2 regions of the Romboutsia sp. genome follow, and region 2 is predicted to be linked to the other one. Evidence: predicted binding sites of a transcription regulator. Region 2 holds the regulator's gene; the other holds the start of a gene.

Region 1 (3,893 bases), on a different contig from region 2:
GAGAAATTTACCTATGTATATGAAAAAAATAATAACGTATGGGAAATGCTATACAAATATAGCACCACAGTTGGAAAGCCTTCAACCCCTACGATAAAAGGTGTATTTGCAGTAGGTCAAAAATATGAAGCTATAGGAACTGAGAATTCTTCAGCAAGATATGCTACTAATATAACAGGCGAGTATTATTATCACTCAATACTATATGATCCCAAAAATCTTTATATAAAAGATGATAGATTAGGTGTAGCTATAAGTCATGGATGTATAAGGTTAGCCACAAGTAGTGCGAAGTGGATTTATGACAATGTACCTGAAGGTAGTACTATAGTTATACATTAAAATATAAAAGATATAAATTAAATTTTTAAAACTTATCTCAAAAACAATTACAGTTTAATAAAATAAATAATAGTAATTAAAAAATGACGAACTACAATATAGCTCGTCATTTTTAATTACTAATAAGTTTATATAATGCAGGTTATTTTGTTTAGAAAGCGATTATAAATTATTTATGAAGAAATGTTTGAATTAATTCGATATATGTAATAAGATTGTTATGTAGAAAACTAAATTCAAAAGAAATTAAGCTTAAGTATAAATTAAGGATGGTAATAAATATGAGTAAACTAATTAAACTTCAAAGACCTAAAATAATAGATAATTTAGAAAAAGTAGAAGATGTTATAGGCGAAATACATAGTGAGAACATATTATCAAATAAAGTTATAGAAAATGTATCAATAAGTGGACTAGAAGATATAAGAGTTAGTTTTAATAAATGTATATTTAGAAATGTTACTTTTGATTACTGTGATTTGAGAAAAATAGATATGATGGATGTTGTGTTTGAAAACTGTAATTTATCTAATATATCTTTTAGTAAAGGGAGCATCTATAGGACAGAATTTATTAATTGTAAACTTATGGGAACTAGGTTTGATGAATGTTCTATGAAAAATGTATTATTTAATAGTTCATTAGGGAAGTACTCAAATTTTGCTTATGCAAAACTTGATGGTGTAAATATAATTGAATCTGATTTTCAAAGCTCTGTATTTCAAGAGCTTCAAATTAAAAAACTAGCATTTGATAGCACAAATCTAAGTAAAGCTATATTTTATAATACTAAGTTAAAGGGCATTGATTTTACAACTTGTAATATAGAAGATATACAATTGGGTGTTAATGATATATCAGGTGCAAGTGTTAGTGTAGTACAAGCACTTGAGTTGACAAGACTTATGGGAATAATAATTACGTAGATTGTAGTAAAGCCTCTAGAAATAGTTCTAGAGGCTTTTGTTTAATAAATATCTTCATCATCTTCAAGTTCTATTAACCCTTTACTATCTAAGAATTCTTCTTCATAATCTAATATAGCTTCTAGAATATCATGAGATATAGAGTATCCATTTTCTTTACATTTTTCATAAATATAATTTATCATTTCTTCAACTGATATAATTGGTTCGCTCATAAATATATTCCTTTCATATTCATATGCCTAAAATATATAATAAATTTCTTATATTATATGTTACCCAATAATAAATAAAATAGCAATTCAAAAAATCACTAAATTTAGCATGAATAAAATTTATATATAAATTATTGACAAAATATATTTATAGGTATATATTTTAATTAATGAAATATTAGCACTCAATAATCAAGAGTGCTAATAAATATAAAAAGGAGAGGTTTTAAAATCTCTTATTAAGTAGAATAATATTAACGAAATATATACACTGTGATGGAGGGATTTTATATGGATATAAAAAAAATGACTGTTAGAGTACAAAAAGGCTTAAATGATGCTTATAGTATCGCAGTAAAAAATCACAATCAACAAGTTGATATAATTCATCTTTTTAGCGCACTTGTAAATCAAGAAGATGGGCTTATTCCAAATATATTAGAGAAAATGACTGTATCAGTAGAAGCTTTGAAAGGTACTATAAATTCAGAGCTTAACAAACTACCTCAAATACATGGTGAGGGAATAAGCTCACAAGGCGTTGCAGCTACAAGAAAAATAAATGAAGTACTAATCAAAGCTGAAAGTATTTCCCAGGAATTTAAAGACGCATATATTAGTGTAGAACATGTTATGCTTGCTATTATGGACATTGAAGCTAATACTGCTGTAGGTAGAATATTAAAGCAATACAATATAAATAAAAATGACTTCTTAAAAGCATTATCACAAGTTAGAGGAAGTCAAAGGGTAGAAACTCAAGACCCAGAAGGAACTTATGAAGCTTTGGCACGTTTCGGTACGAATTTAGTAGACTTAGCTAAAAAGCATAAGCTAGATCCTGTTATAGGTCGTGACGAGGAAATAAGAAGAGTTATAAGAATATTATCAAGAAGAACTAAAAATAATCCAGTACTTATAGGGGAACCAGGTGTTGGTAAAACAGCAATAGTTGAAGGATTAGCAGAGAGAATTGTAAGAGGAGATGTACCAGAAGGTCTTAAAGATAAGATAGTATTCTCTTTAGATATGGGTTCTTTAATTGCCGGGGCAAAGTATAGAGGAGAATTTGAAGAAAGATTAAAGGCAGTACTTAAAGAAGTACAAAGTTCAGATGGTAAGATAATATTATTTATAGATGAAATTCATACAATAGTTGGTGTTGGTAAAACTGACGGGGCAATGGATGCTGGTAACTTAATAAAACCAATGCTTGCTCGTGGAGAATTAAACTGTATAGGCGCAACTACTTTTGATGAGTATAGACAATATATAGAAAAAGACAAAGCTTTAGAGCGACGTTTCCAACCAGTTATTGCCGAGGAACCAAGTGTAAGTGATACTATATCAATATTAAGAGGCCTTAAGGAAAGATTTGAAATACATCATGGTGTAAGAATACACGATAGCGCAATTGTAGCTGCAGCTAAACTATCCAATAGATATATACAAGATAGATTTTTACCTGACAAGGCAATAGATTTAATAGACGAAGCAGGTGCTATGATTAGAAGCGAAATAGATTCATTACCTACAGAATTAGATATGGTAAGAAGAAAGTTATTTACATTAGAAACAGAAAGAGAAGCACTACTTAAAGAAAATGATGACAAAAGTAAAACAAGACTTGATAAATTAGTTAAAGAAATAGCAGAACTTAAGTCTAAAAATGATGAAATGAGCGCTAAATACGAGAAAGAAAAGAATCAAATACTAGAAATTAGAAACTTAAAAACACAACTTGACGAATCAAAAGGTAATGTAGAAAAATACGAAAGAGAATATGACTTTAATAAAGCTGCCGAAGTTAAGTATGGGGTAATTCCTAAACTTGAAGAACAAATAAAAGAACACGAAGAAAAAATTAAGGAAAGCTATGAAAATGCACTTTTAAAAGAAGAAGTTACTGAAAGTGAAATATCACAAATTGTTGCTAAATGGACAGGTATACCTGTTACTAAATTAGTAGAAGGTGAAAGAGAAAAACTATTAAAACTAGAAGATGAGCTTCATAAAAGAGTAATAGGTCAAGATGAAGCAGTAACAGCTGTATCAAATGCAGTAATTCGTGCTCGTGCAGGGCTTAAGGATGAGAAAAAGCCAATTGGTTCATTTATATTCCTAGGACCTACTGGAGTTGGTAAAACAGAGCTTGCTAAAACTTTAGCTAACAATTTATTTGATAGCGAAGAAAATATAATAAGAATAGATATGTCTGAGTACATGGAAAAACATGCTGTATCTAGACTTATAGGACCTCCTCCAGGATATGTAGGATATGAAGAAGGAGGTCAATTAACAGAAGCAGTAAGAAGACATCCATATTCAGTAATATTATTTGATGAAATAGAAAAAGCACATGAAGATGTATTCAATTTATTCTTACAAATATTAGATGATGGAAGACTTA
Region 2 (3,893 bases):
TTAGAAAAGATGTTCTTGCTAAGTGTTACGGAGGAGATATATCTCGTAAGAAGAAACTTCTTGAAAAGCAAAAAGAAGGTAAAAAACGTATGAGACAAGTAGGATCTGTTGAAGTTCCTCAAAAGGCATTTATGTCTGTATTAAAATTAGATGAATAATATAGTGTAAATTAATTTTTATATATTGAACCTATAGATTAGATACTTTAAAAGGTCTTTCTATAGGTTTTTTTGTTTTTACACATAATAGTAAGTTTAAATAATTAAATATAATTTGATAGATTGAAACATAATAAAAATGTATAATTTAATTTGGATAAAATATGAAAAGAGGAAATGAAATGCTAGGATTGTACGTACATATTCCATTTTGTGTGAGTAAGTGTAACTATTGTGATTTTAACTCATATAAAATAGACAAAAACTCAAAAGAAACATATATACAAGATTTAAAGAAAGAAATGAATCTATATAAACAAGAAAGAAAAAATAATAATGAAGAAGAAATAAGTAGTATATTTTTAGGTGGAGGAACTCCAAGTATATTAAGTAGTGAAGAAATAAAATATATTTTTGAAAGTATAAAAGAAAACTTCAAAATAAGAGAAGATGCAGAAATAACAATAGAATGTAATCCTGGAACGTTAACTAAGGAAAAGTTAATGGCTATGAAAGAGGTAGGTATAAATCGTCTTAGTATGGGATTACAAGCTGTACAAGATTACCATTTAAAGTCTATAGGAAGAATACATACTTACAATGAGTTTGAAAAAAACTATAAAGAAGCTATAGAAGTTGGTTTTGAAAATATTAATGTAGACTTAATGTATGCACTTCCTAATCAAAAACCAGAAGAGTGGAAGGAAAGTCTTGAAAAAATAGTTGAATTAAATCCATCACATATATCAGCATACTCACTTATATTAGAAGAGGGAACAAAATTATATGATATGTATGAAAATAATAAATTTGAAATGACAGATGAAGATACAGATATAGATATGTATAATTACACAATAAATTATCTAAAAGAAAATGGATATAATCAATACGAAATATCAAACTATGCTAAAGAAGGATTTGAATGTAGGCATAATATATTATATTGGAAATGTGATCACTATATTGGTTTAGGACCAGGAGCATCAGGATATTTAATCAATTATAGATATAATAATGTAGAAAGTTTGCAAGATTATCATGAAAAATTAAGTAAAAACAAAAAACCTATAGAAAATTTAGAAAAATTAAGTATAGAAGATAAAATTCAAGAAAAAATATTTATGGGACTTAGGATGAATGAAGGAATAAAATTTGATGATTTAAAAAAACAATTTAATGTAGATGTTAAGGAAAAATATAGTAATCAAATTAAAGAACTAAAAGAAAAAGGACTTATAAATGAAAGTATAGCTGGATTTAGCCTCACTCAAAGAGGTAGAGAAATATCTAATAGTGTTTTTGTAGAATTCATAAATTAATTCAAAAGTGTTGACAAAGATAAAATATAATGATATATAATATATATAATCTTTTTAGCACTCGAATATAGTGAGTGCTAACAGCTAGGAGGTGTAGTATGGAATTGAATGAAAGAAAATTAAATATCCTCAGAGCTATAATTAAAGATTATATACAAACAGCCGAGGCTGTAGGATCAAGGACGATATCTAAAAAGTATGACTTAGGTATTAGTGCTGCGACTATAAGAAATGAAATGGCTGACCTTGAAGAGCTTGGTTATCTTATTCAGCCACATACTTCTGCAGGTAGAGTTCCATCTGAAAAAGGTTATAAGCTTTATGTAGACTTACTTATGAGCCAAGGAGAATTAAGTGATCAAGAAAAGATATTAATGGAACAATGTGTACACAATAATGTAAATCATATAAAAGATTTAATTCATGAAACATCTAAGCTATTATCTCAGCTTACTAACTATACAACGGTAGCAGTGACTAAAAGTTTAGTAAATCAAAGTGTTATCAAACACATACAGTTGGTAGAGATGAATGATAATAAAATATTACTAATAGTTGTAACGGACAAAGGTGATATAAAAAATGCTAACCTTACCACTAATATTTATTTAGACCAATCTAAGTTAAATTTAATCTCTGACAATCTTACTAAGAAGCTTGGAGGGAAAAGTTTCACAAACTTAGATACAAGGCTAATTGAATTTATAAAATATGAAATAAGTGAATATTCAGCATTTATAGATGAACTTATAAGTGCTTTGAATTTTGATATATCAGATGAAGACTCTTTAGTTTCTTTAAATGGAGCGACTAATATATTTAGTTATCCAGAATTTAATGACATACTAAAAGCTAAATCATTTCTAAACATGTTAGAACAAAAAGAAATTATAGCTAGTATGATGAAATCAAAGGGGATTCAAAAAGATAACATAAACATAATTATTGGTAGTGACAATGATTGTGAACTGGCTCAAGATTGCAGTATGGTTACAGCAACATACAATATTGATAAAGATTTAGTAGGTCGTATAAGTTTTATAGGTCCAACAAGAATGGATTATTCTAGGATTTATGCAATAGTAAATTATATGAGCTTATTATTTAACAAAAAATAAATTGAGGGGTGTAATATCTTGCAAGAAAAAAATATAGAACAAGAAGAGCTAAAAGAAGAAGTAGATGCTTTAGTAGATGAAGAAGTTCAAACTGAAGATATAGAAGAATCTGAAGAAAGTAACTGTGAAGATAATGTTTCTGACATAAATGATAAGTTACAAGAAAATAAATTACAAGAAGAAATAGATGTACTTAATGAACAATATCAAAGACTTCAAGCAGAATATTCAAACTATAGAAGAAGAACTCAACAAGAGAAAGAAACTATAGGATTATTTGCAAATGAAAAGATATTAGGAGAATTAATACCAGCTATAGACAACATGGAGAGAGCACTTCAAGCTTGTGAAAACAAAGAAGATACTATGTACCAAGGAATAGATATGGTATATAAGCAACTTCAAAGTACTTTAACAAAATTTGGAGTACAAGAGATAGAAGCACTAGATTGTGACTTTGATCCAAACCTACACTTAGCTGTAATGCAAGAAAGTGTAGAAGGAGTAGATGCCAATAAAATAGTAATGGTACTTCAAAAAGGATACAAATTAGGAACTAAAGTACTAAGAGCTAGTATGGTTAAGGTTTCTTGCTAGTAATTAACTTTATACACAATACAGTACTTAAAATTAATTATGCTAATAAAAAATGTTTGCATAAAAGCAAACGTAAAATTTAAAATAAAAAATTAATATATAAAAAATTACTTTAGGAGGAATTAAACAATGGGAAAAATAATAGGAATAGATTTAGGAACAACTAATTCATGTGTTGCAGTTTTAGAAGGTGGAGAAGCTCAAATAATAACAAATGCAGAAGGTATGAGAACTACTCCATCAGTAGTAGCATTTACTAAAGATGGTGAAAGAATAGTAGGAGAGCCAGCAAAAAGACAAGCAGTTACAAATGCTGATAAAACAATAATATCTATAAAAACTCATATGGGTACAGATTACAAAGTTGACATAGATGGTAAAGGATATACGCCACAAGAAATATCTGCTATAACATTACAAAAATTAAAGGCAGATGCAGAAGCTTACTTAGGTCAACCAGTAACAGAAGCTGTTATAACAGTTCCAGCATACTTTACAGATGCTCAAAGACAAGCAACTAAAGATGCGGGTAGAATAGCAGGATTAGAGGTTAAGAGAATAATAAACGAACCAACTGCCGCAGCTCTTGCTTACGGTATGGATAAATTAGATCAAGAAAAGAAAATATTAGTATTCGATTTAGGTGGAGGGACATTCGACGTTTCTATACTTGAAATCGGAGATGGAACATTTGAAGT

The links. Region 2 encodes HrcA, which represses chaperone genes, less so after heat shock. Its sites were predicted from a motif close to TTAGCACTCNNNNNNNNNGAGTGCTAA; they were not measured.
Region 1: the regulator HrcA is predicted to act here: its motif matches at 1,662-1,688, upstream of clpB (ATP-dependent chaperone ClpB).

What each region holds. Positions count from the first base shown of each region.
Region 1 covers NZ_JBXKIW010000060.1:11,008-14,900, forward strand. Annotated here, with positions in the region: gene AC11VW_RS09630 (L,D-transpeptidase) at 1-342, shown strand, start outside; gene AC11VW_RS09635 (pentapeptide repeat-containing protein) at 624-1,268, shown strand; gene AC11VW_RS09640 (hypothetical protein) at 1,310-1,483, opposite strand; gene clpB (ATP-dependent chaperone ClpB) at 1,775-3,893, shown strand, end outside.
Region 2 covers NZ_JBXKIW010000051.1:106,572-110,464, reverse strand. Annotated here, with positions in the region: gene lepA (translation elongation factor 4) at 1-158, shown strand, start outside; gene hemW (radical SAM family heme chaperone HemW) at 341-1,480, shown strand; gene hrcA (heat-inducible transcriptional repressor HrcA) at 1,579-2,598, shown strand; gene grpE (nucleotide exchange factor GrpE) at 2,617-3,195, shown strand; gene dnaK (molecular chaperone DnaK) at 3,325-3,893, shown strand, end outside.